3 regions of the Vibrio sp. STUT-A11 genome follow, and region 3 is predicted to be linked to each of the others. Evidence: predicted binding sites of a transcription regulator. Region 3 holds the regulator's gene; each other region holds the start of a gene.
The links. The regulator MetJ, encoded in region 3, represses methionine synthesis genes. The targets are predictions, from matches to a motif close to TTAGACNTNTANANGTCTAA.

Region 1 (11,058 bases), 900 kb from region 3:
CTCTACTACTTGCTACTGTACTTATATTTTCTCAGCAGTAGCGTGACTGGCTTTACCCGTATTGTTATCAATGCGTGGCGCACCAAATCGCAAACTTCCTGCGTATTGTTCAGTGGAAAATACTGTGATCGACAAAACAGACGTCGTCTACAGGTGAACCAGAATGTTTGATTTTGGTTTGACAGGTCTGCTTTATCCAAAAGCCATTACGTTATATGTCACTGTCGCCGCCGTTCTCCTATGGCTAATATACTATTGCTATCGCCTGAAAAATAGGAAGGAGCGCGTTCTGGGCACCCACCATGCGCCCTACATTGCATACTCTGCCTGCATTATTATCTGGATCGGCAGTAATGCCTATTTTCATACTGAGCTGTTGGTGAAATTTGGCTCCGAGGGCGGCATCTTCATGGCGAAGTTGGCTAATCTTGCTTCCTTTTTCTCCTTTGCTTTTGCTTACTACTTTTCCTGTCAGTTACTCGCCGAGCAGAAACAGACGAAAATAAAAAGTTGGCAGCAGCTGATGTTTTTCCTGCTTTCAGGGTATTCACTTTTTATAAACTTGCGTCCGGATCTAACGGTAGCCAATGTCTCTATTCAAGGGCCTAGTGCGTTTGCGATTGAATTCGGATCTCACACCGCGTATTTCTTCACCTCCATTCTGGCGTTGATTGTTCTTACGTTGCTCAACCTTGCCCGTATGAGGATCAACAGTAGCAAACTGGTGCTGGCTAAAAGCAACTACATGATTGCAGGGATCTTGGTATTCATGCTGTCGACTACCGCCATCCATCTTGGAATGACCTATTTTCTCGGAGACTTTTCACTGACTTGGTTACCACCAGCACTCTCCATCAGTGAAATGCTGTTTTTTGGCTATGCTCTACTCACCTCACGCTTCTATAGTGCAAAATATCTCGCCTACATAGCCACCAGCACGTTACTGGTGTGCGGTATTTTTGTATTCCCTTTAGGTGCGGTATTGATTCCAATCACCGAGGGTAACCAATGGCTCATCTCTATTCCGATCTGCGCGCTAGTGGGTATTACCTGGCACTGGCTTTATCGTCGGGTGAGCCGCTTGGTGTCGTATTTTGTCTATTTTAAAAAGCAGACTCCGGTTCAACAAATTCTCGCTCTGGAGGATGAATTTAAACATTCCATTGATGATGCGATGGAAAAACTTGGGGTATTACTCGATATTCCCAAAGACAAGCTGCAGTTGGTTAATAGTCACTACTCGGAAACCTTTTATGAAGACTATCTGCATTCTGATAAATCGGTCTTGCTACTTGATGAACTGTCTGAAGAGATAAAGTACACCTCAGCAAACGGAAACGCATTGAGAAAACTCTATAATAGAATGCGCTCTAGTGAAACCGCGCTTGTCATGCCGCTGTATGGCCATAGCCGTACGGTCTCTCACCTTTTGGTTTCTTCCCATAAAAGAAACCAAAAGCTATTTTCTAACGAAGAAATTTCCGCGTTACAAACGCTACTGACTCGTGTGCAAAGCACAATTGAAGCGGATAGAAACGTCCGTCAAAGTCGTGCCCTCGCCCACTCCATCGCTCATGAAATGCGTAATCCTCTTACGCAAGTGCAATTGCAATTTGAAATCCTAGCGCAACATATTGATTCTCAGTTGTCATCAGAGACACTGAAACGCGACATCGATAAAGGTCAAGCAGCAATTCAACGTGGGCAGCAGGTCATCGATATAATACTAAGAGAAGTCAGCGACACATCACCGGAACAAGAGCCTCAGGTGGCGAGCTCGATTCATAAGGCTGTTCATAAAGCGATAACTCGCTATGGTTTTGAGAACGAAGAGATCATAGAAAGGATCCAGCTTCCCCAACAAGATGATTTTGTTGTGATGTTAAATGAAACTCTGTTTAACTTCGTAATTTTCAACTTGATTCGCAATGCGGTTTACTACTTTGATTCTTATCCCTTCAGCCAAATTGAAATCAGTACTCAATCAGGGCCTTATGAAAACAGATTGATCTTTCGCGATTCCGGACCTGGCATTGATAGCACGATTCTGAACAAGATTTTTGACGACTTCTTTTCGTACCAAAAAAGCGGTGGGAGTGGACTGGGGTTGAGTTACTGCCAGCGTGTGATGCGTTCCTTTGGTGGCCGAATTGAATGTCAATCGGTAAAAGGAGAGTTCACGGAATTCTATCTCTACTTCCCTGTCGTACCGAACTCACCAAAAGCCGAGACCTTCAGAGTCAGCTCCGAAAACGGAAGTACTGCAGAAGACGAACTAAAGCCTCTTGTAATGAAACACTTACCAAGCAGCAATGATGCACCAACAGTGCTCATTGTGGATGATAAAGAGGTGCAACGCACATTAGTTCAGTTGTATTTAAAACAGTTAGGTGTCAAAAGTTTACAGGCAAATAACGGTGCAACCGCTATCGAGATGGTTAAATCTCACAAAATCGATCTAGTTCTGATGGATGTGCAAATGCCTGTTATGAATGGTTTCGATGCAAGTCAGCGCATAAAAGCGATATCCCCTTCAGTTAAAGTGATTGCGTTATCAGGAGAGTCAGGAGCCTCAGAGCTCGCGCAGATCTCTACATTAATGGATGGTCGTTTGAACAAGCCAACAACCTTAAATGCGTTGCGTGAGGTGATACAAACGTGGCTCACTCAAAGCCAAAGTGTCGAGCCAACCACTCTTAAATGTAAATAAGTGGCACAATCTGTGCTTGTTAGTCATCAAACAAATATATCGAACTACCTAAATAACGGTTCTCGTACCAAACAGGTAGAAAGTTTGAAGGGAGATGGCAATGTTAGCCCGTAGACGCATTTATCACAGCTTGATTCATCATGGTGTTAAAGCACTATTGATGGATCGTATTGGTCACTATACCGAAGAAGAATATCACCAATTCCTCAACTTGATGACAGGTCAATCTTCCTCCTTCACCATGACCAACGACGAACTTGCCGCCACGGTAGATAATCTTTTGTGTGAAGGTTACTTAGAAGATGTAAAAACACGTATCCCCCAATACCAGAATGTCGCCTAAACTATAAATTAGAGACAGGGATTGTCGCCAATGTCGCGGCAATTTTTGTATCCAATTGTCTCGAGCTATTCACATTGCGTCAGATTCCGCTAGACTGTGAACAACTCAATAACCAGGTAGTTTTCTGCAACATGAAGCAAATTCTTGATTTTATTCCACTCATTGTCTTCTTTGCCTTGTACAAGATGTACGACATTTACGTTGCGACTGGGGCACTTATCGTCGCGACCGCTATTCAGATCGTTCTGACGTTCGCGCTTTACAAAAAAGTAGAAAAGATGCAGTTAATCACTTTCGTGATGGTAGCTGTCTTTGGTGGCATGACCATATTTCTCCACGATGACAACTTCATTAAATGGAAAGTGACCATTGTGTACATGATCTTTGCTATTGGCCTTGCAGTTAGTCATGCGATGGGCAAATCAGCGATTAAGGGGATGCTAGGAAAAGAGATCTCCCTTCCTGAAAATATTTGGACACGTATCAACTGGGCTTGGGTCGGTTTCTTCTCTTTCTGCGCAGGTTTGAATATCTACGTTGCCTACCAACTACCGCTGGATGTCTGGGTTAACTTTAAAGTATTTGGCCTACTGATCGCGACGTTCGGCTATATGATTGCTACAGGCTTCTACATCTACAAACACATGCCAAAAGAGCAGAAAACTAACTCCTCCGACGTTTCGGTTGATGAATAACAGCTCAGCTTTGCTATAATCCGCGCAAATTTATTATTAGCAGCGACCTTAGGGTCGCTGTTTTGTTACTGTTCCAATTAATATTTGTGCCTAGTAGCAATCGTAGTAAATAGCTGACCACCCTAGTTTGTTAGTATGCAAGGGAACTTTTATTTACTGGGGTTGGTCCCATTTAGGCGCTGTTAATGATTTAGGATGTCTCAATGAGCCAAGAATTTAACTCTCCGAAAGGCCAACTACTGCTTCGTACCCTCGCAATGCCTGCTGATACTAATGCGAATGGCGATATCTTTGGTGGCTGGATCATGTCTCAGCTTGACTTAGCTGGCGCTATTTTAGCAAAAGAAATCTCATTGGGACGCGTAGTAACGGTTTCAGTTTCAAGTATTACCTTTAAAAAGCCGGTCAGCGTCGGTGATGTCGTCTGTTGCTATGGTGTGTGTAAAAATATTGGCCGAACTTCAATGAGTGTTGATCTTGAAGTGTGGGTGAAACCGGTGAAAGTGGACGGTATTGAAGATCGCTTCATGGTCTGTGACGCAACCTTTAATTACGTTGCTATCGATAGTGAAGGTAAACCTCGCCCTATCGCAAAATAAGTCTAATCACAGGAAAATCCTCATATTTTCCAATGTTGACTTGTGAGAGGCACTAAAAAGTCGTTAAATTATGGCTTAAATCTACCAATTAAGGAACTATGCTATGTGGTATGTCATCTTTTCTCAGGATATCGAGAATTCATTAGAAAAACGCATGAGTGTTCGCCCTCAACACCTAGAACGTTTACAACAACTTCAGGATGAAGGACGACTTCTGACCGCAGGCCCAATGCCAGCGATTGATTCTGATAACCCGGGAGAAGCGGGCTTTACTGGTTCAACCGTCATAGCCGAGTTTGATTGTTTGGAAGACGCAAAAGCCTGGGCAGACAAAGACCCTTACGTAGCGGCAGGCGTTTACGAAAACGTGATCGTAAAACCGTTCAAGAAAGTGTTTTAATTTATGAAAAAATTGCTGTGTTTTTTTCTGGCGCTTAGTGCGCTAACTGGTTGTACATCGAGTGCTGATAAAGAGCGTCAGTTGGAACTAATGGCATCGAATCGTGCTGGTGTTCTCTCTGCGGGGTTGCCTATGGAATATGGGCCATTGAAAATCATGCGGGTTTCCTCCAACAAAAATGTTATTGAACTGATGATGATCTATAACGATGGCGCAATGGGCGCAAAACCGCTCGCACAGGTGCTTAACTCCAGTATCTATACTTTCTGCCATAAACCAGAGATTCGTGATCAAATTAATATGGGATTGATGTATCGCGTGAAAGTTCGTAACACACGAGGTCAATTGATGGCAGACGAATTGATATCAGAACAACGCTGTAGCAATTAAAACCACAGTAATTTGGCAAGCTAGATCAGTGTTAGTCACCTCCGATTGTCGCAACTGAATGTTAAGCTAAGAGATATTTAAAAGCAGGGACTCATTCCCTGCTTTTTCTTTAATTACTGTTTATGCTAGTTCAGTACGCAGCTTTTTCGCCGCTGAGACTAAGTTAGCTAACGCAGCTTCTGTCTCTGCCCAGTTGCGTGTTTTTAGACCGCAATCTGGATTCACCCATAAACGTTGTACAGGGGTTTTTTCTGCCGCTTTCTTGATCAAGCCTTCTATCCACTCTTCGCTTGGAATGTTTGGTGAGTGAATATCATAAACACCAGGACCGATTTCATTTGGATAGTTAAACTCTTCAAATGCTTTCAGTAACTCCATATTCGAACGTGACGTTTCAATCGTAATCACATCCGCATCCAGCGCGGCAACAGAATCGATGATTTCATTGAACTCGCTGTAACACATATGAGTATGAATCTGTGTTTCTGGCTTCGCGTTGCCTGCTGAAATCTTAAACGCATCTACAGCCCATTCCAGATACGCCTTATGATCACGTTTCTTAAGTGGTAACCCCTCACGAATAGCAGGCTCGTCAATCTGGATGATATTAATGCCAGCATTTTGCAAATCAGAAACTTCATCTCTCAGCGCTAACGCCAATTGCTGAGTGATTTCCTTGCGTGTAATGTCTTCACGTGGGAATGTCCAACACAGAATCGTAACCGGACCAGTCAGCATCCCTTTCATTTGTTTGCTGGTCAGGGATTGTGCATACGTAGACCACTCAACCGTGATTGGTTTTTCTCGCTCAATATCGGCAACGACAATCGCAGGTTTTACGCAGCGAGAACCGTAGCTCTGCACCCAACCGAATTTGGTCGTTTGGAAACCAGCCAGATTTTCTGCGAAGTACTCAACCATATCGTTACGCTCAGCCTCACCATGCACCAACACATCCAGATCCAACGCTTCCTGACGTTTCACCGCATCAGCAATATGTCCTTTCAGTGCCGTAACATAGTCTGACTCAGAGAGTTGACCAGTTCGATAAGCGCTACGCTGCACGCGGATCTCACCGGTTTGCGGGAAAGAACCGATCGTTGTAGTTGGCAATAAAGGTAAACCCAAAACCTCTGCCTGATGAGCAGCACGTTCAGGATAAGGGGCACTGCGTTGTGTTAGATCCGCTGTGATGCGATTGATACGTGCCTGCACTTGAGGTTTATTAACGTGTGTCGCCATTTTACGCGCATTGATTGGCTGACTGTTAGTATCGCATGCCAGTATCGCATTTTGATCGCCGTCCAGAGCTTTACCTAGCAGAGCTACCTCGGTAACTTTCTGTTTAGCAAAGGCGAACCAGCTTTTTACTTCTTCACTCAGCGTCGTTTCAAGCTCTAGATCAACCGGGCTGTGCAGTAAAGAACATGAACTCGCAACCCACAGCTTATCACCTAGCTTCTCTTTTACCGGTTGTAAGCACGCCAGTTGTGCACTCAGATCTGCTCGCCAAACGTTACGCCCGTTGACAACCCCCACTGACAACACCCAACCTTCGGGTAGTTTTTCCACAACATCATCCAGCTGCTCTGGAGCTGCAGAAAGGTCGATATGTAAACCATCAACAGGTAGCTCAACAATTTTGTTCAGTGTATCAGTGACAGAATCAAAGTAAGTTGTCAGAAGAACTTTTACATCGCTGCGGATGATTTGGTAAGCCAGTTTAAAGGCATCCGCCCATTGACTTTCCAGCTCAAGCGACAGAATTGGCTCATCGATTTGTACCCACTCCACACCCTGATCGGCCAATTTCGCCAAAATCGCTTGGTATGCTGTGAGCAATCTTGGTAACAGAGATAAGCGATCAAAGCCTTCTTCAACTTCTTTGCCCAAGTACAGGTAGCTTAATGGCCCAAGTAGCACAGGCTTAACATTGTATCCTGCATTAACGGCTTCACTGACTTCCTCAAATAGCTGTGGCCAACTTACCTCAAACGTATCGTCTTTGCTAAATTCCGGCACAATGTAATGGTAGTTAGTATTGAACCATTTAGTCATATCAGAAGCAGCAGCACCTGCACATCCACAACCAGCCTGCGATTGACCTCGGCCAACCTTGAATAAGGTATCAAGGTTAGGTGTGCCCTCAGCATGGCGTTTTGGCACGTGACCTAGCAACAGTGTGGTTGTCAGTACGTGATCGTACCAAGCAAAGTCGCCGGCAGTGACAAAGCTCAAACCTGCATCGTGTTGTACTTGCCAGTTTTTTGCTCGCAACTCTGCACCAACCTGTTTGAGTTGTGCTTGATCGATCTCTCCACGCCAGTATTTCTCTTGTGCAAATTTCAGTTCACGTTTTTCCCCAATGCGTGGGTAGCCAAGTATGTGTGTCGTTGTTGCCATTTCCCTAGTCCTTATTATTCAGTTTATCTGGGTCAGAACATCTCTGGCTTGAACTTCAGGATGTCTGGATGGCTAAACTATCTCTCTCTGACGCGAATTGAACAAGGTCCAAATATTCAACTTGATTATTAAAAAAATTCATCATGCATCGAAGAAACAAACCGTTAACTCAAACAAATGGACGTCTAGACGTTTACATATCTATATTTTACGGTTAAGTTAGTAGAGTTCATGGCGAGCATTAAAGGATGAAAGAGATTCATGATAGAGCTAAAACACTTACGTACCATTACCTCGCTTCGAGATACAGGTTCACTGACTGCAACTGCAACCGCTTTGCATTTGACTCAATCCGCTCTTTCGCACCAAATTAAGGATTTGGAGTCTCGCATTGGTGGGCAGTTGTTTCTAAGGAAAACCCGTCCGGTAAAATTCACTTCCGAAGGTGAAATTCTATTGCGCCTTGCTGAAGAGATCTTACCGAAACTCGCTAGAGCAGAGAATGAACTGGCAAGTTTGAAAGAAGACGTTAATGGCCGATTGCACATGGCTATCGAATGCCATTCCTGCTTTCAATGGCTGATGCCTGCACTTAAGGAGTACCAACTGGCGTGGCCTAGCGTGACGTTGGACTTTTCTTCAGGCTTTGGGTTTGAACCTTTGCCCGCCCTACTCGCCGGAGAACTGGATCTGGTTATTACTTCGGATATTCAGCCACGTTCAGAGGTCCATTACGAGCCTCTGTTTGATTTCGAAATGCGCCTGATCACGTCCACCAGCCATCCACTGGCTGATAAAGCGATTATTGATCCGCAAGATCTTGCCGATCAAACCATGCTCTCTTATCCAGTGCAAAAACAACGGCTTGATGTGGTTAAACACTTCTTACAACCAGCCGGTGTGGAGCCAGCTAAGTGGAAGCAAGCAGACAACACATTGATGTTAGTACAAATGGTATCGGCTGGATTAGGGGTTGCTGCACTGCCAAACTGGGCAATTTCAGAGTTTTCTCGACAAGGATTAATTACCAGTAAGCCATTTGGCGATGGGTTGTGGCGTCGTCTGTTTGCTGCTGTGCGAAACTCAGAGAAAGACAAACGCTATTTACAGGCGTTTTTCGCAACCGCAAGACAACAATGTAAAAGCCACCTTGATGGCATCAAAATGGCTTAATAAAGGGAGAAATCGTACGGTCTTAGCGTTGGTACGATTTGAATTGATTGGTGAGCGGGTCGTACTGGTAGCCAAGCATATCCAGCTTGCCTACTACCGACTCTGTATCCATTTCATAAGTCGAGACTAATTCGTCAAAACTGTCACACTCTAAGCGTAGTTTTTCGTTGACGATACCTAACAGAATAATGCTATCCAGATTACCTACATTGCTTAAATCCATCGCGACACTCCTCTTCGACAAGGTTTATACCCCAATAACCTCAAGTGACCGGGTATATATACAGCGTAGACATAATCTGGCGAATTTAAAGTGAGCCCACTCTATAACGTGAACTCACTGACAGGATGTTAAGCGACTAATGCAAATAAACTTTGCAGGCTTGTCATAGAAACAACTGCAAATAAGAAGGCGATACTAAGCTGCACTTTCTCAGGGGTTTTATGGGTGAAAATATGCCAACACCAAACCACAATAGAAGAGATCAACATCGCCAAGGCAATGAGTATTGGTTGAGTTGCGGTACTCAATGCAGCCTCATCCAACTGATAAGAGGAAAACAGCGTCGCAATCACCAACAACATACCAGATACAATACCGGTTACTGGTAAGATTTTATGAAACGCTTGTAAACGGCTACGCGCAATCGTAAGTAGCAGTTGAGAGAATGAAGCCCCCAGAAAGAAGATCATGAGCGCCATTGCAAACGCTGCTGGCCAGTTAGCCTGTTCAAATACTTGAATGCTGACATAGGCAAACGCCAAACCATTCGCTAGGTGCAGTGCCCAAATTGGTCCTTTCTCACGCGTTTTTTTGGTCTGAACCTGAGAATAGAAATAGAAGATCGCAAACACCACCATAAACGCCTCAATGCGCAATGATGCCACTGCCAGCCACATTACTCCTATTGCAGGTAACATTTTGTGCAGACGACCCCGCTGACCCGGACAAATATCGCCCTTGATTAAAAGCAAAGTCAGTAGCGCTTGTGCGCCAAATAACATCGGAGGAAAAGTAACCAGCAATTGTTGAATCATGATGTAGCAAGCTCAAAAGTCGTTTGGGGTGGCGATAATAACAAATCACCTATCGCCAAACCACCTAAACCCTATAGGGCCATTCATCGGCTCTGTTCGCCTTTCGAACTCACTTTTACAGCATTTTCTGATTACGTACAGAAGGCAGAGGCTTTCCTTACCCCGAGCCCAAGCTAAATAAGCTCTGGCAATATTTAGCTTGCTTCAGATCCGTGGCTGGCACCGCCGGGGAAAACAAATACCCTTGAAGATAATCGACCCCAAGGTCGGCCAGAATACGCCGCTCTTGTACTTGCTCGACGCCTTCTGCAATCACTTTTACTCCCAATTGGTGAGCAAGTTCGGTGATCATTTTGACAATGTAATAATGACTGCTTCCCTCATGAATATCCGCCACGAACTTACGGTCAATTTTGAGTAGATCAAACTGTCCTTTTCCAAGATAAGAAAAAGAAGCGTAGCCGGTACCAAAATCATCAATGGCGATTTTGATCCCTTCTTGCCTGATCTGCTTCAAGGCTTGAGTATGCGTTTCATCTTGTTCAAAATAAGCCGATTCGGTTAATTCTAATGTCACCAGTTCAGGATTGACGCTGCTGGATTTAATCAAATCTAATGAACGCTGCAACACTTGTAATACATCTAACTTAGTATTGAGAGAACGATTAATCGAAATCCCTACATCATCGCCATAGAAGCGTTGTAATTCAGACCAACGCTCGAGTGCAATTCGGCAAACCATGTCATCCAACTCTGCAATCAATTCGAGGTCTTCAATGACCGAAATCATCTCTTGAGTCGTGTAACTGCTGTTTTTATGGTGAAACCGCGCCAGCGCTTCAAATTTCGTGACTTTACCAGTGTAGGTGTCTACAATCGGCTGAAAATACACATCCACAAGTTCACCATCGATTTTCTTTTGCAGGAAGGTTTCCAATTGCTGGCGTTTTAACAGCTCCGTATGCAACAGGCTATTGTGAAAATTGAAGTATCCGCTTTCACCAACTCTGGACGACACCATGGTTTGAACAGCCATAGCCAATGCCTTTTTAGGGCTACTCGTATCATAACCAAGAACAGACACACCTGTTTGTCCCTCGACAATAGTGTCATGCACCCTTGTTCCCATCTCACTTTTTAATTCGCTGAAAAAACCCTTCATCGCCACTTCTATCAATTTGATGGTGCTCAACCACTGGCAATATGGTGTTTGCAAACACACCACAAATACATTTCTAGTTAGCTGACCAGCCAACTTTGTATAGCGACTTCGCACGATAAAATCAGCAAAACCTAGCTGCTGCTCC
Region 2 (11,058 bases), 1.6 Mb from region 3:
CAGTCCGGCATCGGACGTGAAGGAGCAAAACAAGGTATCGATGAATACATGGACGTGAAATATCTCTGCTTTGGCGGCAACTAATTAAGGACAAAACAATGACTAACCAACAACTACATGAAAGAAGAAGCCAGGTAATTGCTCAGGGCATGGGCGCCCTATATCCGCTTTACGTAGAGAAAGCAGAAAACGCGCATGTTTGGGATATTGAAGGTAACAAGTACATCGATTTCGCCGCGGGCATTGCGGTGACTAATACCGGTCATTCTCACAAGCGCATCAGCGAAGCGGTAAAAGCTCAGTTGGACAACTTCTCGCACACTTGTGCAATGGTGACGCCTTACGCATCATTCGTCGAGTTAGCTGAAAAGCTAACAGAACTCGCTCCGGGTGAGACCAAGAAGAAAGCCATCTTCCTGACAACAGGTGCAGAAGCGGTAGAAAACGCAGTGAAAGTAGCACGTGCTCACACTGGCCGTAGCGGCGTGATTGCGTTTAAAGGTGGCTTCCATGGTCGTACTAACATGACAATGGGTCTAACGGGTAAAGTCGCGCCATACAAAGCAGGCTTTGGTCCATTCCCGAATGAAATCTACCACGCACCATACCCAAATGCGTTCCACGGCATCAGCGTTGAGCAAAGCCTACAAGCGATCGATGATCTGTTTGCTTGTGATATCGAACCTTCACGCGTTGCAGCGATCATTTTTGAACCAGTACAAGGCGAGGGTGGTTTCTACAAAGCGCCTGAAGCGTTTGCACAAGGCTTGCGTGAGTTATGTGACAAGCACGGTATCATGCTGATTGCCGATGAAATCCAGACAGGTTTTGCCCGTACGGGTAAGATGCTTGCGACCGAATACCTGGGTATTGAACCTGACCTAATGACCATGGCGAAAGGCATTGCGGGTGGTTTCCCAATCTCAGCTGTGGTTGGTAAAGCCGATGTCATGGACTCTGCACTTCCAGGTGGCTTAGGTGGCACGTATGCTGGTTCTCCACTGGGTTGTGTTGCAGGTCTGGAAGTGCTGAAAATCATCGAAGAAGAAGACTTGTGTGCGAAAGCAATGGGCATTGGCGAAGTGGTTAATGCACGTATGACTGAGCTGCAAAAATCTGTACCTGCGATTGGTGAAATCCGTACCACTGGCGCGATGATGGCGATTGAATTTACTGATCCAGAAACTGGCAAGCCTCTGCAAGATATGACTAAAGCGGTCATTGCTAAAGCGCAAGAGAACGGTCTCATTCTGCTTTCTTGTGGGGTAAAAGCGAACGTTATTCGTCTACTTCCGCCACTAACTATCGAGTCAGAAGTACTGAACGAAGGTTTAGACAAACTGGAAAAAATCATTCTTGAGCTGGCGTAATACCCGGTAAACAAATCGAGCCTTAATTAAAAAGAGGAAGTCAGTGACTTCCTCTTTTTTGATCAATCTGTACTGTCCGAAATAAGGTTGGTCATGCCTACTTGAAAAACTTCATCACGAGCTGTGGCAGCAGCGACACAAGGATCATACCCAGCATTAAGCTATATTGTAGCGGTGTGAAACTTTCTCCAAGCAATAACAAGCCAGATAAAATACCGGCAATCGGATTAATGATGTTGCCAAAGGTAAAGTCAACGACCGACATTCTTTGTAGTAGCCAAACATACATGGTGTAGCTTAATGCGGTATTAAGAATGATCACCCAAAGCAGCCCCAGGATGTTAGTAAGCGACGTATTTCGTACCGCACTGAGATATGGCTCCGGATCGAGGCTCGCCATCACACCAGAAACAATGGTCAGAATCACGCCACCAATGATCAACTGCCAAGTCAGGACCGTCCACCAATGCATTCTTGTACCGAGTGCTTTAGTAACGCTGCTGCCGATCACAATACACATAATTGCAGAAAGCATGGCGATCAAACCAACCGGATTGAGTGTGATGGTTGCCGGGTTAAATAGCAGCCACGCGAGTACAACCAAAGCAAGGCCTCGGCATACCTGTAACGCGTTAGGTCGGCGTTTATAGACCACCCAACTGTACAGCATCGCAAATACGGGTAATGAAACCATACCCACGCCTGAAATCGCCGCAGGCAGTGTGAGTGCCATGACAAAGACAAGGCAGAAGAACAGCGCGATGTTGATCGTGCCTAATACAAGCAGGGCTTTCCATTCGTGCTTTTTCGGCAATGTCGGCTTTATCGCCAGCAGCAGTAAGCCCGCGGGCAGCGCGCGCAGGACACCCAGCAGAATAGGAGGCCAATCTGGCACCGTATACTGCGTAACCGCATAAGTCGTGCCCCAGAAAAACGCTGGGATCATGGCGAGTAAAATGTTCATGTCAAATATCTTTACGTTAAGATAATTAAGTGCAAAGATACGCCTTAGGTTACTTTTTGTAAAGTATCTTCATGTTAAAGTAATTAGACAAGCCGCGTTGCTTTGGAGAGAAGTGAGAAATGGACGCAATTGATAGACTGGTAGAGCAGTGGTTTAAAGAAAAGCCAGAGCTCGATACACAGCCGATGGCCATCATGGGGCGACTAATGAGAATTGCCAAACACATGGAGACTCGAGTCGCAGAGCTTCATAAACAGTATGACCTTAAAATGGGCGAATTTGATGTACTGGCTACGTTGCGCCGAGCAGGAGCGCCATACTGTTTGACGCCTTCAGCCTTGATCGAGTCAATGATGCTCACGTCCGGAGCGATGACCAACCGATTAGATAAGCTGGAAACGAAAGGTTTAATTGTCAGAGAACATAGTAAGGAAGATAGACGCAGTGTTACGGTTGAATTGACGGCTAAGGGTTTGATGCTTATTGATAAGTTGATTGTTGAACATGTTGAGGTTCAACGAAGCTTTATGCATGGCTTGTCTGATGAAGAAAAGTTAAAGCTTAATGAGGCATTAAAGAGCTTGTTGCCACAGTTTGAGTAATGGAGAGGGAACATAGACTATTCGGCAGGTAAAATAGTTTGTATAACCTCTTGCCACAAAGATTGAAACGAATTTAGAGCTCGTGTTGCTGAAAAACTCGCGCCTTTTTTAACTACGGACTATATAAAAAGTATTAGGGTAAAAAGGGGAACAATATGAGAGCACTATCTGACTGGCTCAAAGCCTATGGAGAAAGTCATCAAAACCCAATCAATCGAAAAATCCACGCTGTAGCGGTACCGGGTATTTATCTCTCTGTGGTTGGGTTGGTTTGGTCGATTCCTCAAATCCCAGTTTTCGGCTTTCAAATAAACTGGGTGTGGCTAGCTGTTATACCCGTTTGGGTGTTTTATTACCGGCTTTCTCTCAGTGTATTCATGATGATGTTGGGTTATACATTGGCGTGTATTGGCTTAATTTGGTCATTAGAAATCCTACAACTTCCTGTTCTGTATTTATCGCTTCTCATGTTTGGTGTTCTTTGGATGCTGCAATTCATCGGGCATAAAATAGAAGGGACCAAGCCTTCATTTTACGAAGACTTACAATTTCTCCTGATTGGTCCTATCTGGGTCTTTAGGAAGCAATAGCCCACTCACATCAGCGCTCCCCTCCAGTATGAGCCACGGCTTCGGTTGCACGTTTTTCAATAGCCAGCTCATCCTGATCATGTACCTCAAGTCAATTTTAAGTTTTAGGCTGTTCAGCGAGTTTGGACAGCAATGCGCTGTGATTCAAACTATGCTTAAAGTGCAACAGTGCACTGAAACCAAGTGGTTATGTACTGAGTGACAATGTCACGTTGGGAGGGGGAATGTATAACCGCGAGCATAAATACAGTTACTGGCGAGAGGAACGTAAAAAAGGCAAATGGCACTATATATTTAAGTCGTTTTTTATGATTTGTTGTGCGTTGCTGGTCGGTAAAGTGATTGGTTTATTCATTTTTGGCGACTTGCATTCCTTTAAGGATATTACAGAACAGTTACCAGCGGATCTGTTCATCATGATGCTGGTGGGATTCCCTGTCAGCGTATTAGGCTGGTACCACGAAGAGTCTAAATTTTTTAGAGCGTTACGGCGAAAAGATAAGCAACTCAAAATGAAGCAGAAAAATGCAGGTCGAAATAAAAGCTAGAAAACAAAGTTGGATACTACAATATATCGCCATACCTTGTTGGCATTAAAGGTAGAATTTAGGGGCGTATTCTACCGGTATGCTACATTTGATCGAGTTGTGTTTTATATCTCAGTTCTAGAGCTTCGTTTCCGGCTACACGTTCCAGCTCAACCATCAGTTTTAGTGACGTTTTTTTTACTCCATACATTTGATTAAAGCGCATTAACCGAATTCTTGCATCAGTAAATTCACCAGAATCGATTTCTAGTTTCGCTAGCTGTAGTATCGATTTGGGTCTGTGGGGATCGTGCTCGATAGCACGAGTAAAATAGTATCTTGCTTTGTCGTTTTCTTTTGATTTGAGAGCACAGAACGCTGCGTTTTCATAGCTCGCCGGAATCAAATAGTAGTAGGGTTGCTCAATGGCTTGTGTAAACATGCGATCTGCTTTCGTATATTCTCCGCGTTTGCACAAAAACGTGCCGTAGTTGTTGAGCACGTTACCATTTTTGTTATGTTGACGAAGTGCTCGTTTGTACATCTGTTCAGCTTTTGACTCTTCACCGACGGACTCGTAATAGTGCGCCATGGAAAGTTGTGCGCGGTAATAGTTAGGTGCATGGATAAGTGCTTGTTGTAAATTGTCATGAGCACGGATAGTGCTGCCACCTTCCAGATAACCCAAGCCTAGAGCGATACGAGACTCTGCCATAGCGATAGGGTCAGGCTTAACGATCGGAGACCCGTCTTCTTTTACGGTAACGCATCCCAGCAGTGAAAATTGAGTCATCAGCAAAAGTGTGCCCAGCTTAATCGTTTTCATTTCCCGCGCCTATAAGCCTATATCTCACAGCATGATAAGAATTGCGAAATAAAAACCTATTGACGAAAAATTACTATGCGAGCGGGTTTGCAAACTGATATGAAAAAGCCGCCGTATGGCGGCTAGGTTCACAAAGTTAAGTCTTTGAATTAGTCGTCTTTAGTGAAAGCAGACTCACTAAAATGATCAAGATCGTACGGTGTTTGTTGGTAAACACAGTAGTTAAGCCAGTTCGCGAACAGCAAATGTCCATGGCTTCGCCAGCTTGCTGTAGGTGGGTTGTCCGGATTATTGTTCGGGTAGTAATTCACAGGAATTGCCGGTTCCATTCCTTCACCCAAATCACGAATGTACTCATTGTGGAGAGTATGAGAGTCATACTCAGGGTGACCAGTAACAAATACGTTGCGCTTGTCTTTGGTTGTCGCTAGATAAACTCCGGCCACGTCGGACGTCGCCAAAATTTCTAGGTCGGTATGTTCCTCAAGGAAGTGAGGTGAAAAATCTGCATAGCGAGAGTGTGGCGCCAAAAATGTGTCATCGAAGCCGCGTAAAATTGGGTGAAATTGATGATGAATTTGGTGGTGGTAAACACCTGAAAGTTTCTCTTTACGCGTTTTTTTTGGCAGATCATAAAGCAATTTTAACCCGGCTTGTGCTGCCCAACACACGTAAAGGGTAGAGGTCACATGATCTTTAGCCCACTCCATGATGGTCTTTAAATGGTCCCAATAAAGCACATCTTCAAACTGTACTAACCCAAGTGGCGCACCAGTGATGATTAAACCATCAAAGTTTTTATTTTTGACCATCTCAAATTGACGATAAAAATTATCTAAGTGTTCGGTTGGCGTATTTTTACTTGGACGGTCATCAATTCGTAGCAACTCGACATTGACTTGAAGAGGGCTGTTCGAGAGCAAACGTAAAAACTGGGTTTCAGTTTCAATCTTTTTAGGCATCAAATTCAGAATCAGTACTCGCAACGGACGAATCTCCTGACTTGCCGCTCGAGTTTCGCTCATCACGAAGATGTTCTCTGTCCTTAGTATGTCAGTTGCAGGTAATTGATCTGGAATTCTAATTGGCACGACTTTCTCTCCCTAATTCTAGTCATCTAGACGTCTATACATCTAAAGCTAACTCAAATCGATTTAGATGTCGATACGAAATGTGACTTTAAACAAGTTTAATGTCTGCTCATTGATATGAACAATAAATACATCCTCGATTTTTTGTCTTTGGAATACGTTCGTGACTGGATAACTGTGACTAAATTAGGGTTTTTGATGAGACATTATTGAAACACATCTAACTTCATTTGAAGGTTATTATGTGATCACGCTAATATGGCCTGATGACTGTTTAGGAAAATTCGAGTCATGTAGAACTTATCCATCTCTAAACTGCATGGTGATTGCAGTTTGAGATGAGTCGTCATTGGAGGACATTATGTTCGGTATTTTTAAGCGAAAAACGAAAATCCAGAGCATCGCTCAAGAAGTTCCCAGTATATTGCTTAGCAAATTTGGCGATAAAAGCACGTATGCTCCCGATGAAATTGATTTTGCTTTACTACAACTTGGTTACGATAAACAAAAAGATATCCACGATCATCATTATGCTTACGGCATGTTTAGCAGTGAATCGAGCTATCTGCAATTAGGTTTAACTGACGAGCTTGGCGATTATAGACACTTTCAGCGTGAGGTTGGGAAAATGCTACTCAACACACCTGAACCTATTGATATGCATATCTATTTTGTTATTTCTGAAGAACATCATAAGGCGGCGAAAACGCTGCATTAAACGCTTCACTTTGACGTTGCCGTCTCACCTTCATGAGCACGGCATCGTTTCCTACTGGTGTTCCAATCATTCATGTTCAGCTCTTACTACTACTGGTCTTGCCCCAAAGAGAGAGTGACTACATTAGTCCTACATCGCAATTGAACTCAAAACGAGATTGCCGTGGGATATTGTAATAATCCGCCCAATGGAGACTCTAGAAAACTATCTTATCGGTTGAAACTAATAGCGATAATGTTTGTTGTTATTTTTCTGCTTACCGAATTTTGGGGTAGGAAAGTTCTGTTTATGCAAAAAGTTCATAAAAGTCAGTAGATTAATTACTCTATTCAATGTTAACGTGCCTTATCGTGGTTAGCGCGTTCACATACCCTTCCTAATTCTGTAATGGTTTTACTGTGTAGTGTGTCGGAGAAGCATAAAATACGCGTGCTAGAACTGTGACCGTACGCCTAATCAATGATAAATGTACATGCAATTATATTTTGAATTTTTAATCACTTATAGATGGACACATCTGATGATATTCTCATGAACCAACAAAAAAAGCCCAAATTTCAGGCTCAGTTCCTACTTCCACGTTACTGGGGAACGTTACTCACAATCGGGTTGATGTATTTACTAAGCCTGCTTCCATTTAAAGTTCAGTTGGCTTTGGGGCGCAATATAGGTCGCTTAGCGATGCGAATAATGAAAAAGCGTCAAGTCACGATAAAGCGAAATCTAGAGCTCTGTTTTCCATCTATGCAGGAGAATGAGCGCGAAGCCATTTTCAACGCAAATATCGATAATTCTGGTATTGCCCTGTTTGAGACAGCAATGGCTTGGTTTTGGTCAGATAAGAGAGTTAATAAGCATGTCACGATAAAAGGAATGGAGCACCTAGAAGCGTTAGAACAAGAGGGTAAAGGGGTATTAATGCTTGCTGTCCACTCTATGAATTTAGAGCTAGGAGCACGTGCGTTTGGCATTAAAAAATCAGGAACAGGTGTTTACCGGCCGAATAACAATCCATGTTTTGACTACTTTCAATACAAAGGACGTTCTCGCTCTAATCGTACTTTGATTGGTCGAAAAAATGTCAGAGGTATGCTTGAAGCTCTGAACTCAGGACACCGAGTTTGGTATGCTCCAGACCATGATTATGGAACCAGAAGATCGACCTTTGCACCGTTGTTTGCTGTTAAGAACGCCTGTACCACAACAGGAACCAGTTTACTTGTCGATGCAACAGATTGTGCCATTGTGCCGTTTACTATGGTAAGAGGGGATGATGGGCACTACACGCTAACAATCAGGAAGCCTGTGGACGGATTTCCCAAAGGTGACACCAGAAACGCGGCGATTTTTATCAATAAAATTGTTGAAGAGTCGATTATGGTGAGCCCTAGCCAATACATGTGGTTACACCGCCGATTTAAAACCAGGCCTCAAGGTGAAGCCTGCTTATATAATCCACGGTTAATTCCAGCAATTTAATTAGTGCGTTACTTTTAACGGTCATTTCTATTCTTTGCTTCTACTTCTAAGTAGTCGCTTCACATTTAGAAAGCCCCCAATAGTACACGGTTATTGGGGGCTTTTTATTTGGATAAGTGAAGCGATACGGGGATTGGGCCTCTTTTCACTCGGGAGGATAGCTCTCTAAAACTTGTCATTTCCAACCTGTTTAACCCGCTATTTTTTTTACGTTCATTGGGTTGTATAGTGAATGTACTAAACTGTCCTAACAAACTGTTTCAATTACGCCAACATCAAAAATCGAGATTCGTTATGCCAAGTACAGATATGACACGATCACTCAACATTAGTACAACGATGAGTAACGGGTTGGCCGTTTTTGTTGGTGTAACGGTGCTTTACTGGATTTTCAAACTAGTCACAGGCCCAAGCTTGCCACTCATGCAGTCTCGCCTGATGAAAGCGACTCTGCGTGACTTAATTGATATGGACAAACACTCCTCGCCAGAGCAATGGTTCAATGCACGTATGGGGGATCGGTTATTAAGGATTTCGACTTATGATAAAGCACTATATTCAGAACGAAATATTACCGATCTGGCATTAACGGGATTAAACCTTGGTCATGTCTCCATGCGTTTGCATCGCATTGTACGAAGAGTGGCTGACCGGGGATTGGATCCACAACTGACATACTGGCAAGAGGCACTGGCAAATGCGTACCTCAATGCTTTTCATGGTAAAGAAGACCCAGTGCTCCAGATTGCTAATGAGTCACTGTTATCGAGATTAGATGAGTTTGATTTTTTACCGGAACAGAAAGACATACTGGCTGGTATGTGTGAACGGATTCAACTGACTCTTGAACGTAGCGCACAAGCCATTGCGGCAGAAAAAGCCTAAATAGAGATGTGTAAGGAAAAGGACATTATTGGATGTCCTTTGTTACACAGGAGGAATTTACCCTCAAATTACTACCGGCCTGATTTTGTGAATGCGATATCGGCGCACATGATGTTGCGGGCTTTGTTGCCGTTAACTAGCGCAAAAGGTTTACGTCAGAATTGTACGGGCTTTATGCTTAATTCGTCGGCGTTGACCAGCAATCTGTAAATCAGTTCAGTCGTTTCTGCAGGCTGGCTGATTTTTCGACAATATTCAATCACAGGGCCACAGATTTCGTTGACTTCCAAACTACGGCCACGTTCCATATCGACTTGCATGGACGTTTTGATATCTCCAAAATTGCTTATCAAATCAAACATCTCTTCCACATCTTTAGCAGATATTTTTACGCCAGCCACATTTGCCGCTCTCGCTGTTTCCTCCATCATCTTACGAACTGTACGACTTAAAATGGGATCTGTGGTGATTAGGCCTGTTTTCTGCGCAGTCAATGCGGTCAGAGGATTGACACCATTATTCAAAACGAGTTTTCGCCATAGCGCATAACGGACATCATCATAGAGACGAGTCTTTATACCGGCATTAATAAAAACAGCCTCCAATGTATGACAAAACTCCGCCATTGTTGGATTGCTTTCCATGTTCGGCCAGGCACCAAACTCAATTTGTCCTGCTCCTTGCACTTTGATATGACCCGGACTTTCAATATGGCCGCTGATATAATTTCCCAGGCCACCAATTGTCCGCTCCTGACCAATCTGAAGCTTAATCAATTCTTCATTGGTTACTCCGTTTTGAATCGACAAAACGGGCGTATTTCCTTGTGCTAACCAAGATTTCATTTCATCGAGTATTGATGCTGTTGCGCCACTCTTTGCTGCAAGGATTAACAAATCAAAACGGTCACAATCATAGTTCTGGCATAAACCCGCAACGTCGGTGCTTTCAACTGAGCCATGATACTGAAAATCAGGGTGCTCCAGGTGCAGACCATTAGTCTGCAAAGCTTCTAAGTGCTCACCTCTTGCAACTAATACACATTCATGGCCAGCATCAATGAGTCGGGCTGCAAAATAACAACCGATGCCTCCTGCACCTAACATCGCAAATTTCATGGTATTTCCTTTTTACTAACGCTGTTGTATTTGTAATTTCAGTATTTTTCTGAATCGATTTTCATCCAGAGCATCGACCGAAAGAAAGCTCCGGCGTACGCCATTTTATTGGGGTGGAGAGTCAGTATTTGGTTCAAGCCTAATGTGATTTCTGAGTTAGGTGCCCATTCGGACACCTAACTACTGGCTCTTATAAATATCGATTGACCAAGTGATGTTTGAAGTGGGTTGGATTCAGAGTTTCACCTGTTGCTTGTTGCACTAATTCTTCAGTTGTGAAAAGACTGCCTTTGCTCCAGATATTATCTGAAAGCCATGTGAAGATAGGGCTTAAATCACCACTTTGGATAGCGCCGTCAACGTCTACCGTTTTCTTCATTGCCGCCATGAACTGAGCCGCATACATCGCACCTAATGTGTAACTCGGGAAGTAACCGAACGCGCCATCTGTCCAGTGGATATCTTGCATGCAACCGTTCTTAAAGTTGTCTTTGGTCGACAAGCCCAGGTAGGTTTGCATTTTCTGATCCCATAACTCCGGTACATCAGTATGTTTGATGTCACCATTCATTAAATCTCGCTCTATCTCGTAGCGCAAAATAACGTGAGCAGGGTAGGTCATCTCATCGGCATCGACACGGATGAAGTCTTTCTTCACACGCGTGTACAGCTTTTGGAAATTGTCTTGAGAGAATAACTTAGGATCGTGCTCGGTGAAGTGAGCGCCAGCAAGGCGTGCTAAATGCTCAATAAACGCATTACTACGACCAATCTGCATCTCAAAGAACAGAGATTGAGATTCGTGAATTCCCATAGAACGAGCCTGGCCAGACGGTAACCCAGCGAGAGATTTCGGCAAGCCTTGCTCATAGCGAGCATGACCTGTCT
Region 3 (11,058 bases):
ACGGTTTAGATCGGACTGAATAGCCCCCGCCGTAACTTCGCGTCCAGCACCTGGGCCACGGATAACAAGCGGATTGTCTTTATACCACTTACTCTCGATTGCAAAAATATTGTCACACGGCAGTAAGTTCGCTAGTGCATGCTCACGGGACAAGGCTTCAATACCGACAGTCGCTTTGCCATCTTTTTCTAAACGCGCAACATAACGCAGTACCTGATCGTTTTTCTGCGCTTTAGTCAAACGCTCTTGCAGAGTCTGACTCAGCAGCGCGGCATTATCAAAGAACTCATCTAAGCTCAGCGCGCGCAGTTCTTCAGGAACTAACGACTCTACCTTTACGCTTCCCGGTTCGATATCCAGACCAGATTCACGCGCCAGAATAACCAGCTTACGCATCACATCAGAGCCATCTAAGTCAGAGCGAGGGTCTGGTTCTGTTAATCCTTGCTGCCAGGCTAAATCCACTAACTCGCTGAATGGCACTGAGCCATCAAACTGTTGGAAGAGCCATGAAAGCGTTCCGGAGAAAATGCCAGATAGTGCGATAATCTCATCGCCACTCTCGCGAAGGTCACGTACCGTATGGTTGATTGGTAATCCTGCCCCTACTGTGGCGTTATACAACCAGTGACGTCCAATTTTAGCAAATGCATCCTGTACCTGATGGTAGTACTGACTATCTGCCGATCCCGCTACCTTGTTCGCGGAGATCAGGTGAATACCCTGCTGAGCAATCTCAACGTAGCATTTGGCGAGTTCCTGACTGGCGGTAACATCAAGGACGACGGCCTCATCGTAGTCCTGTAGAGCACCAAGACGCGGTAACCAAGAGCCATCGTTTGCAATACTTTCGTCATTGAAACGTGCTGAAACACCAGATGCATCAATACCCTGACTATCAAACCAATACTTTTGACTATCAACCACGGCAACAAGGTCGAAGCTCATGCCATGACGTTTCTCTAGTTCACTCTTTTGAGAAGCGAATAGATTGAGCCAGCTCGAACCAATATTGCCTTTGCCGCATAATGCGACAGCAACGCGCTTTTGTGCCTGAAACAACTGGCTGTGAACCGTTTGTACCAATTCTTCGGTATCAGTGACACGTAGTACTGCCACCAGACTTAAACCAGATTCCGTCTCAGAAATAAATTCTACCGGGGCGTGTTTTAACTTTTGCTGGAAGCCAAAACAGTGATTGGCATTGGTTGTTACACCCGCACCTACGGCAGCAATCAGAGAGTAGCCTTCAGTGAGATGAATTTGTGCATCCAGATCAGACTCCTGCAAATAGTTAAGCGCACCACCAGCAATTTCTGCCGTGTACGCCAGTCGTAATGTTTGCTGCTCAGGCTGAGCTTCAAAAGCAAGCGGCTCTAACTGAGCGCGTTTTAAAGATTCAAGCACATCGCTCTGTGTTTTTTCAAAGTCATGCCCGTGTGCAAATGAAAGCTGAACCAATAACACGTCATCCAGTGAAGTGATGATTTTCGCCCCACGGCCAGAAGCCAGAACTCGCTCAATACGAGTCGAACCAGACTCAGGAAGGTAACTACATTTCAGGCTCAGATCCATGGTGCTTTGCGCCACAGGCTGTAGTGTACGACTGTGTAGTACAGGTGCAGCTAAACGAGCCAGCTCACTCGCTTCATCCAGCCTTAATAGTGGTAACAAGCATGCATCTGATACCAAACGAGGGTCTGCACTATAAACACCAGCCACATCACTCCAAATCGTCACTGTGCTCACTTCGGCAAGCGCACCAATCACCGTCGCAGAATAGTCTGAACCGTTGCGGCCAAGCAGAACAGTTTCGCCGTTATCATTTTGTGCCATGAAGCCAGTAATGATCACACGTTTGTGACTATGCTGGGCCAGCGCTTCTTTGATAAGCGGGTATGAACGAGCACGATCAACTTCTGGTTGAGTACCCGCCTCTGCGCGTAGGAATGCTCGTGCGTCTTGTGCTACAGCAGGTAGTTGCTTTTGCGTCAGTAAAGCAGCCAGCAATCGAGAAGACCATACTTCTCCGTGGCCTAATACTGCTGCCTTTTGCGCTTCGGTCAGTGGAGAGGTCAGCTCTGCCAGTGTACTGAATTCATCTTGTAAGGAGGCAAGTAGCTGCTCTTGAGCTTCTCCCTCTAATAACTCTTCAATGAGACTGATTTGAAACTGTCTCAAGCTCTGCAAAGCTTCGTGCGCAATTCGACCATCTTTTTCTAAACCTTCAAGGAACTCAATCAGGCGGTTGGTTGTTTTGCCTGCCGCAGAGACCACCACCAAGTCATTTTCTGCCGAGTATTCTTTGAGAATTCCCGCTACACGTAAGTAACACTCTGGGTTTGCCAGGCTGCTACCACCAAACTTGTGTAGCTGACGTTGTACAGTCATTATTAACTCCTATTGCTGTGCAGATTTAGTGAAAGCTTGTTCTAGGTCGGCAATCAGATCTTGCGCATCTTCCAGCCCGACAGAAAGGCGCAGTAATTGCTGTGATACACCTGCTTCAGCCAAGGCTTCTTCACCCATCGCACGATGCGTCATTGATGCTGGGTGACAAATTAAACTTTCTACCCCGCCTAGAGATTCAGCCAGTGAGAAGAGCTGAAGCTCTTTAACAAAAACTTTCAGCTGCTCAAATGAGCCCGCAAACTCAAAGCTCAACATGGAGCCAAAACCAGACTGTTGTTTTTTAGCAATTTCGTGACCAGGATGCTCTGGTAGACTTGGATGATAAATTTTTGCCACCAAAGCTTGCTTCTGCAAATAAGCCAGAACTTGCTGTGAGCTTTCTTCATGCACTCGCATACGCGCACCTAACGTACGAAGTCCTCTTAGCGTCATGTAGCTATCAAACGGTGTGCCTGTAGCACCAATACAGTTGCCCCACCAGGCTAACTCTTCTGCATGCCCTTCCGTTTTAGCGATAATCACACCACCAATCACATCTGAGTGGCCATTGATGTATTTCGTTGTAGAGTGAATAACAAAGTCAGCACCTAGTTCTAAAGGCTTCTGGTACACCGGTGTCAAAAAGGTATTGTCTACAGCAACTAATGCGCCAACTTGCTGCGCTTTTTCACAGACCGCAGCAATATCCACCACGCGAACCAGAGGGTTAGATGGGGTTTCTAGCAGAACCAGTTTTGGCTTTTGCGCTAATGCCTCATCCAGCGCTTGTTCGTCAGTTTGATCGACAAACAGCACCTTGAAATCACCTTTGTTAGCACGAGTGTTAAACAGGCGGTAAGTACCACCATAACAGTCGTTCGGAGCAACAATAACATCATCAGGACCAATAAAAGCAGATACCCATAAGTTCAGTGCAGAAGTACCACAGTTAGTGATCACAGCTCCTTTGCCAGATTCCAGCTCAGACAAAGCACTTTCTAATAATCCACGGTTTGGGTTGCCAGAACGTGTGTAGTCGTACTTAGGCACTTCCCCAAATGCAGGAAAGCCGTAGTTCGTCGAAAGGTAGATTGGTGGAACGACAGCATGGTATTGAGTGTCAGACTCAATACCAGTGCGTACGGCAATAGTTGCAGGCTTACGGATGCTCATGAGTGTATCCTTTCACAGGTGATGACTTCTAAATGGGAATGCGCTATATCTAAATGGTCAGATTCAATGAATTGCACACTCCTTACTATTCCTGTCACTTTACTCGTCAAAAATTAAGACGTCAACACTTCTAGACGTCTATATGTCTTTGCTTATGGCAGTAAATGCAGCTAAAATCAGCTCCTATATTATTTTTAACCTATTACATAAATGAAGGTACGCAATGGCTGACTGGAATGGCGAATACATTAGCCCTTATGCTGAGCACGGAAAGAAAAGCGAACAAGTAAAAAAAATCACTGTATCTATCCCGCTGAAAGTTTTAAAAGTGCTAACTGATGAACGTACTCGTCGTCAGATCAACAACTTACGCCACGCAACCAACAGCGAACTCTTATGCGAAGCATTCCTACATGCGTATACGGGTCAGCCACTTCCAACGGACGAAGACCTTCGTAAAGATCGCCCTGACGATATTCCGACTGAAGCAAAAGCTCTGATGACCGAAATGGGCATTGAATTTGAGTCGTTTGACGAAGAGTAATTTGGAGCGCACTGGATACACCAAACGGTTATTTAGGCTCCAAGAATAGAAAATGACATAAAAAAATGGGACGCCATCGCGTCCCATTTTTTGTACATCATTAATTGTGTAAGCCTTACTCTGCCATGTAGTTTTCTGGCATTTCAATACGGGCAACACCAGAGTCAACCGCCGCTTGAGCCACTGCTTTGGCAACACGAGGTAATAAGCGCGCATCCATTGGCTTTGGAATAATGTAGTCAGTGCCGAACTCGAGCTTATCGACACCTGCCGCTTTCAGTACCGATTCTGGTACTGGCTCTTTCGCCAATTGACGGATAGCGTCAACCGCCGCAAGTTTCATTTCATCATTAATTTCGCTTGCGCGCACATCAAGCGCACCACGGAAAATAAATGGGAAACACAGTACGTTGTTTACCTGGTTCGGGTAATCACTACGGCCTGTACCCATAATTAAGTCATCGCGAACTTCATGTGCAAGCTCTGGCTTAATTTCAGGATCTGGGTTTGAACATGCGAAAACAATTGGCTTATCCGCCATCAATTTTAATGCTTCAGGTGGAAGCAGGTTTGGACCTGATACGCCAAGGAACAGATCAGCACCTTCAATCACATCTTCTAAAGTACGCTTGTCGGTGTTATTGGCGAATAACTCTTTGTACTCGTTAAGATCATCACGGCGAGTATGAATCACGCCCTTACGATCCAACATGTAAATCTTCTCACGCATCGCGCCACATTTGATCAGTAGTTCCATACACGCTACTGCAGCCGCACCGGCACCAAGACACACGATCGTAGAGTCTTCAAGCTTCTTACCTTGCAGTTCAATTGCGTTCAGCATGCCAGCGGCCGTTACGATTGCAGTACCGTGTTGGTCATCGTGGAATACAGGTACATCACAACGCTCGATAAGACGCTTTTCAATTTCGAAACAGTCTGGCGCTTTAATATCTTCAAGGTTAATACCACCAAAGGTATCAGCAATGCTTGCTACGGTATTAACGAACTCGTCGATCGTGCGGTGCTTTACTTCGATATCAATGGAATCAAGTCCAGCAAAGCGCTTAAACAGGAGTGCTTTACCTTCCATAACGGGTTTAGAAGCAAGTGGACCTAAGTTACCCAAACCTAGAATAGCGGTACCGTTAGAAATAACGGCAACCATATTACCTTTCGCGGTATATTTATAAACATTGTCAGGGTTTTGCGCGATTTCGCGTACAGGCTCAGCCACACCAGGGCTATAGGCCAAAGCAAGATCACCGGCGGTTTCTGCAGGTGTTGTTAGCTCGACTGCAATCTTCCCTGGGGTTGGGTATGCATGATAGTCAAGAGCTCGTTGGCGTTGTTCTTCTTCTGGAGTTACTGCTTTGTCTTCAGACATGAGGGCGTTTCTCTTTTTATTTTTAGGTAAGGGGGAATAAATTCTAATGGATAGAGGTCAATCTTCATAGGTAAGATTGCGAGCAATATCCTTAAAAAATCGATATTAAAAGAGATTAGACCAGATAGTCAGGAAAAGCACCCAACTTTTAAGTCAGGTGCACTATTGTAACAGTCAGATTTTAAACACAACGTTGAGATAGTCGAGATTATTCCTCATCGACATACTGCGCTTGTAGATAATTCTCGATACCAGACATCTCGATTAAACCAAGCTGAGTCTCAAGCCAATCGACGTGTTCTTCTTCATCTTCGAGAATATCCTGAAACAAATCACGTGAAACGTAGTCTCGAATATCTTCTGCATAAGCGATCGCGTCTTTTAGATCGGGAATCGCCGCCATTTCCAATTTAAGATCGCATTCGAGCATCTCTCTGGTATCTTCACCGATCATCAACTTGCCGAGATCTTGCAGGTTAGGTAAACCTTCTAAAAACAGAATTCGTTCAATCAGGTGGTCAGCGTGGTTCATTTCATCAATAGACTCGTGATATTCCTTATCAGCTAGGTGTTTTAAACCCCAGTCTTTGTACATACGGGCATGAAGAAAATACTGATTGATAGCGACAAGCTCGTTGCCGAGCACTTTGTTGAGATGTTGTAATATGATTGGATCGCCTTTCATTGACTAGCCCCTCCTCTTTTTAGGCTTCATATAAATGTAGAAGCAAATGAGAAGGTGTCAAAAGGCGCAGCGCTTTCAGCGAAGTATTAGTGTGATCAGCTGGCTTGTTTTAATTCTATGTAGTGTTCCGCTAAAATCTCTTTGGCTTGTCGGATGCACTTACCGCATTGGCTACCCAGCGCTGTACATCGCTTTATCCCCCTGATATCCGTTATGCCTTCATCAACAGCCAACTTCCTAATTTTCTTGTCAGAAATACCATGACAAAGACATACAAACATACTTAAGACCCACAAATAATAACCATCGAAAAAACAATATAAACAAGAATGGTTCTTGTTACCAGTCGTATTGAATGCTCATTTCAGAACATTTGGTTATATAAATCTTCGAAGAATGAGAAAGGATCAATCACTTAGAGCTAAGCGACGAAATGAGGATAAGGATAGCAGCGTAAGGCCCTGTTTTAAGGAAAGAAAAATTTTGATCGTTTTTTCTCTGCTTATAACTGAATTAAACAGCAGATATGAAAAAGGGAAGCCAAAGCCTCCCTTTTTCTGCTGCGTTTTCTTCAAAATGAAGAAACGTGCGAGATTTCGTTTAATTCGTTAAGAATTAGTCGAAGATCTTAGCAACAACACCAGCACCTACTGTACGGCCACCTTCACGGATCGCGAAACGTAGACCTTCGTCCATTGCGATTGGTGCGATTAGCTCAACAGTCATTTGTACGTTGTCGCCTGGCATTACCATTTCTACGCCTTCTGGTAGCGTGATGTCACCAGTTACGTCAGTTGTACGGAAGTAGAACTGTGGACGGTAGCCTTTGAAGAATGGAGTGTGACGACCACCTTCATCTTTAGACAGTACGTATACTTCTGATTCGAATTTAGTGTGTGGAGTGATTGAACCTGGCTTAGCTAGTACTTGACCACGTTCTACTTCGTCACGCTTAGTACCACGTAGAAGTGCACCAACGTTCTCACCCGCACGACCTTCGTCTAGAAGCTTACGGAACATTTCAACACCAGTACATGTAGTAGTGATGGTGTCTTTGATACCTACGATAGCAACTTCGTCACCTACGTTTAGGATACCACGTTCGATACGACCAGTTACTACAGTACCACGGCCTTGGATCGAGAATACGTCTTCGATAGGCATTAGGAACGGTAGGTCTACTGCACGCTCTGGTTCTGGGATGTATGAATCTAGCGCTTCAGCTAGTTCAACGATTTTCGCTTCCCACTGCTCTTCGCCGTTTAGTGCGCCTAGTGCAGAACCTTGGATAACTGGTAGGTCATCACCTGGGAAATCGTACTCAGATAGAAGTTCACGAACTTCCATTTCTACTAGTTCTAGTAGCTCTTCATCGTCAACCATGTCACATTTGTTCATGAATACGATGATGTATGGGATACCAACCTGACGGCCTAGTAGGATGTGCTCACGAGTTTGAGGCATTGGGCCATCAGTCGCAGCAACAACTAGGATACCACCGTCCATCTGAGCAGCACCAGTGATCATGTTTTTAACGTAGTCCGCGTGTCCTGGACAGTCAACGTGTGCGTAGTGACGAGTTGGAGTGTCGTACTCAACGTGAGAAGTTGCGATTGTGATACCGCGCTCACGCTCTTCTGGAGCGTTATCGATAGATGCGAAGTCTTTAGCTACACCGCCGTAAACTTTAGCAAGAGTAGTACAGATAGCTGCAGTTAGAGTTGTTTTACCGTGGTCAACGTGGCCGATAGTACCAACGTTAACGTGCGGTTTCGTACGTTCAAATTTTTCTTTAGACACGATCGTGTTCCTTCCTAGTTATGATTCGCCGCGATCATTATTGATCGACGACGCGCCAGAAATTGTTATTTTATGCGCCAACGCCCGTTAGCGCAATATTTGGACGGCTTGATCTGGCAAAAAGTCGTAAACTTTTTGCCGTTCAGTCGTCAATTAGTAACCACGCTCTGCAATAATTTTATCTGCGAAGTTTTTCGGCACTTCAGCGTACTCGTGAAACTCCATAGAGTAAGACGCACGGCCTTGAGTTGCAGAACGCAGGTCAGTTGCATAACCAAACATCTCAGACAGTGGCACTTGAGCACGGATGATCTTCAGACCAGCCACACCTTCGTCCATACCTTCGATAATACCGCGACGACGGTTTAGGTCACCAACAACGTCACCCATCCAATCTTCCGGAGTGGTTACTTCGACATTCATCATTGGTTCCAGAATCACAGGCTGCGCTTCTAGTGCACCTTTCTTGAATGCCATTGAGCCAGCGATCTTAAACGCCATCTCACTTGAGTCTACATCATGGTAAGAACCATCAAATAGTGTAGCTTTAATATCTAGTACAGGGTAACCCGCTAGAACACCACTATTCATTTGCTCTTCGATACCTTTCGATACCGAGTTGATGAATTCCTTAGGAACCACACCACCCACGATTTCGTCTACGAATACGAAACCTTCACCAGGTTCTGAAGGCTCAAGTTTGATCCAGACATGACCGTATTGACCACGACCACCTGATTGGCGAACAAACTTACCTTCCACTTCCGCTTTACCACGAATGGTTTCACGGTAAGCAACCTGAGGTTTACCAACGTTACAGTCAACGCTGAATTCACGTTTCATACGGTCAACGATGATATCCAGGTGAAGTTCACCCATACCAGAGATCAGAGTCTGACCTGTTTCGTCGTCCGTTTCCACGCGGAATGATGGATCTTCCGCAGCCAGTTTACCCAGCGCGATACCCATTTTTTCTTGGTCTGCCTTAGAACGAGGTTCTACAGCAATCTGAATAACTGGCTCAGGGAATTCCATGCGTTCCAGAATCACTTTGTGGTTCTGGTCACACAGAGTGTCACCTGTGGTTACGTCTTTCAGACCAATAGCAGCGGCGATATCACCAGCGCGAACTTCTTTAACTTCTTCACGCTTGTTGGCATGCATCTGCACGATACGACCAAAACGCTCTTTCTTCTCTTTTACAGAGTTGTAGACACCATCACCTGAGTTTACTACACCAGAGTAAACACGCATGAAAGTAAGCGTACCCACAAATGGGTCAGTCGCGATCTTAAACGCTAGCGCAGAGAACGGTTCGTTGTCGTCAGCGTGACGCTCAACTTCATTTTCTCTTTCATCGACACCTTTAATAGCAGGAACATCGACTGGTGATGGCAAGAATTCGATCACTGCATCGAGCACCGCTTGAACACCTTTGTTCTTAAACGCACTACCACAAGTGGCCAGTACGATTTCGTTATTTAGTGTGCGAGTACGTAATGCTTGTTTGATCTCAGCTTCAGTCAGCTCACCTTCTTCAAGGTACTTGTCCATCAGCTCTTCGCTAGCTTCTGCAGCAGATTCAACCATATGGTTGCGCCACTCTTCAGCAAGCTCGATCATGTCAGCTGGGATGTCTTCGTAAGTAAACGAAGTGCCTTGATCGGCTTCATTCCAGTTGATCATTTTCATCTTGATAAGGTCGATGACACCTCTGAACTCATCTTCCGCACCAACGTTAAGCTGGATTGGAACAGGGTTCGCACCAAGACGATTTTTGATTTGGTCCACAACGCGTAGGAAGTCTGCGCCTGCACGGTCCATCTTGTTCACAAACACCATACGTGGAACGTGGTATTTGTCCGCTTGACGCCATACAGTTTCAGACTGAGGTTCAACACCAGAAGAGCCACAGAACACAACCACAGCACCATCAAGTACACGAAGAGAACGCTCTACTTCGATAGTAAAGTCAACGTGTCCAGGGGTATCAATGATATTTACGCGATGCTCTGGGAATTGTGCTTCCATACCACGCCAGAATGTCGTAGTCGCAGCTGAAGTGATAGTGATACCACGCTCCTGCTCCTGCTCCATCCAGTCCATGGTTGCTGCACCATCGTGAACTTCACCGATTTTATGAGACAGACCAGTGTAGAACAGAATACGTTCAGTAGTGGTTGTTTTACCTGCATCTACGTGAGCACAGATACCGATGTTACGGTAGCGCTCGATAGGAGTTTTGCGAGCCACGATTGAATCCTCTTATTAGCGATAGGGACTATTGCTATAGCTAAAATTGCTATCCCTTAGATATAGCAATAGTTCCTAGCATAAGCATAGGAACTAAAAAAGTGCTGCAAGGAACCTTGCAGCACTGAAAAGGTATTACCAGCGGTAATGAGCGAACGCTTTGTTTGCGTCAGCCATGCGGTGAACGTCTTCACGTTTCTTAACCGCAGTACCTTTGTTCTCAGACGCGTCTAGCATTTCAGCAGCTAGGCGTTGAGCCATAGATTTTTCACCACGCTTGCGCGCAGCTTCAACCAACCAACGCATAGCAAGTGCGTTACGGCGAACCGGACGAACTTCTACAGGTACTTGGTAAGTTGAACCACCAACACGGCGAGATTTAACTTCTACCGCAGGGCGTACGTTTTCAAGAGCTTCTTCAAAAATAGCTAAGTGGTCTTTACCAGACTTTTCAGCCATAGCATCTAGTGCAGTGTAAACGATTTTCTCTGCAGTAGATTTTTTACCGTCAACCATTAGGATGTTAACGAATTTTGCCAGCAATTCAGATTTGAATTTTGGATCTGGAAGGATCTTACGCTGACCAATGACGCGACGACGTGGCATGGATTTATCTCCGTTGTCTTCTTCAGGTTTTATCCAAAACTTTTCAGTTTTTTCAAAAAATTTAAATTGAAAATAAGTGTTTGGCCTTACTTAACGCTTTCTTTATAAGAAAAGACGCATTAAGACTTAGGACGCTTCACACCGTACTTAGAACGACCTTGTTTACGGTCATTTACGCCAGCACAGTCTAGTGCGCCGCGAACAGTGTGGTAACGCACA

Region 1: a site for MetJ is predicted at 7,718-7,737, ahead of metE (5-methyltetrahydropteroyltriglutamate--homocysteine S-methyltransferase). Genes of this name have one in related genera too.
Region 2: a site for MetJ is predicted at 5,997-6,016, ahead of metA (homoserine O-succinyltransferase). Genes of this name have one in related genera too.

The regions. Positions count from the first base shown of each region.
Region 1 covers NZ_AP026763.1:1,197,802-1,208,859, reverse strand. Annotated here, with positions in the region: gene OO774_RS05660 (hybrid sensor histidine kinase/response regulator) at 164-2,710, shown strand; gene OO774_RS05655 (hypothetical protein) at 2,805-3,053, shown strand; gene OO774_RS05650 (septation protein A) at 3,185-3,748, shown strand; gene yciA (acyl-CoA thioester hydrolase YciA) at 3,952-4,347, shown strand; gene OO774_RS05640 (YciI family protein) at 4,451-4,747, shown strand; gene OO774_RS05635 (GspS/AspS pilotin family protein) at 4,751-5,137, shown strand; gene metE (5-methyltetrahydropteroyltriglutamate--homocysteine S-methyltransferase) at 5,258-7,540, opposite strand; gene metR (HTH-type transcriptional regulator MetR) at 7,802-8,713, shown strand; gene OO774_RS05620 (DUF4250 domain-containing protein) at 8,736-8,936, opposite strand; gene OO774_RS05615 (hypothetical protein) at 9,065-9,751, opposite strand; partial or broken gene OO774_RS05610 (EAL domain-containing protein) at 9,909-11,058, opposite strand, start outside.
Region 2 covers NZ_AP026763.1:1,922,143-1,933,200, reverse strand. Annotated here, with positions in the region: gene OO774_RS09115 (NAD-dependent succinate-semialdehyde dehydrogenase) at 1-84, shown strand, start outside; gene gabT (4-aminobutyrate--2-oxoglutarate transaminase) at 99-1,370, shown strand; gene OO774_RS09105 (DMT family transporter) at 1,468-2,334, opposite strand; gene OO774_RS09100 (MarR family transcriptional regulator) at 2,454-2,936, shown strand; gene OO774_RS09095 (Mpo1-like protein) at 3,092-3,526, shown strand; gene OO774_RS09090 (hypothetical protein) at 3,751-4,074, shown strand; gene pilW (type IV pilus biogenesis/stability protein PilW) at 4,157-4,879, opposite strand; gene metA (homoserine O-succinyltransferase) at 5,029-5,970, opposite strand; gene OO774_RS09075 (hypothetical protein) at 6,332-6,688, shown strand; gene OO774_RS09070 (LpxL/LpxP family Kdo(2)-lipid IV(A) lauroyl/palmitoleoyl acyltransferase) at 7,220-8,167, shown strand; gene OO774_RS09065 (FUSC family protein) at 8,477-9,052, shown strand; gene OO774_RS09060 (2-dehydropantoate 2-reductase) at 9,208-10,170, opposite strand; gene OO774_RS09055 (carboxypeptidase M32) at 10,361-11,058, opposite strand, start outside.
Region 3 covers NZ_AP026763.1:297,149-308,206, reverse strand. Annotated here, with positions in the region: gene OO774_RS01480 (bifunctional aspartate kinase/homoserine dehydrogenase II) at 1-2,391, opposite strand, end outside; gene OO774_RS01475 (O-succinylhomoserine (thiol)-lyase) at 2,401-3,564, opposite strand; gene metJ (met regulon transcriptional regulator MetJ) at 3,788-4,108, shown strand; gene OO774_RS01465 (malic enzyme-like NAD(P)-binding protein) at 4,224-5,495, opposite strand; gene bfr (bacterioferritin) at 5,704-6,180, opposite strand; gene OO774_RS01455 (bacterioferritin-associated ferredoxin) at 6,276-6,461, opposite strand; gene tuf (elongation factor Tu) at 6,796-7,980, opposite strand; gene fusA (elongation factor G) at 8,134-10,233, opposite strand; gene rpsG (30S ribosomal protein S7) at 10,369-10,839, opposite strand; gene rpsL (30S ribosomal protein S12) at 10,959-11,058, opposite strand, start outside.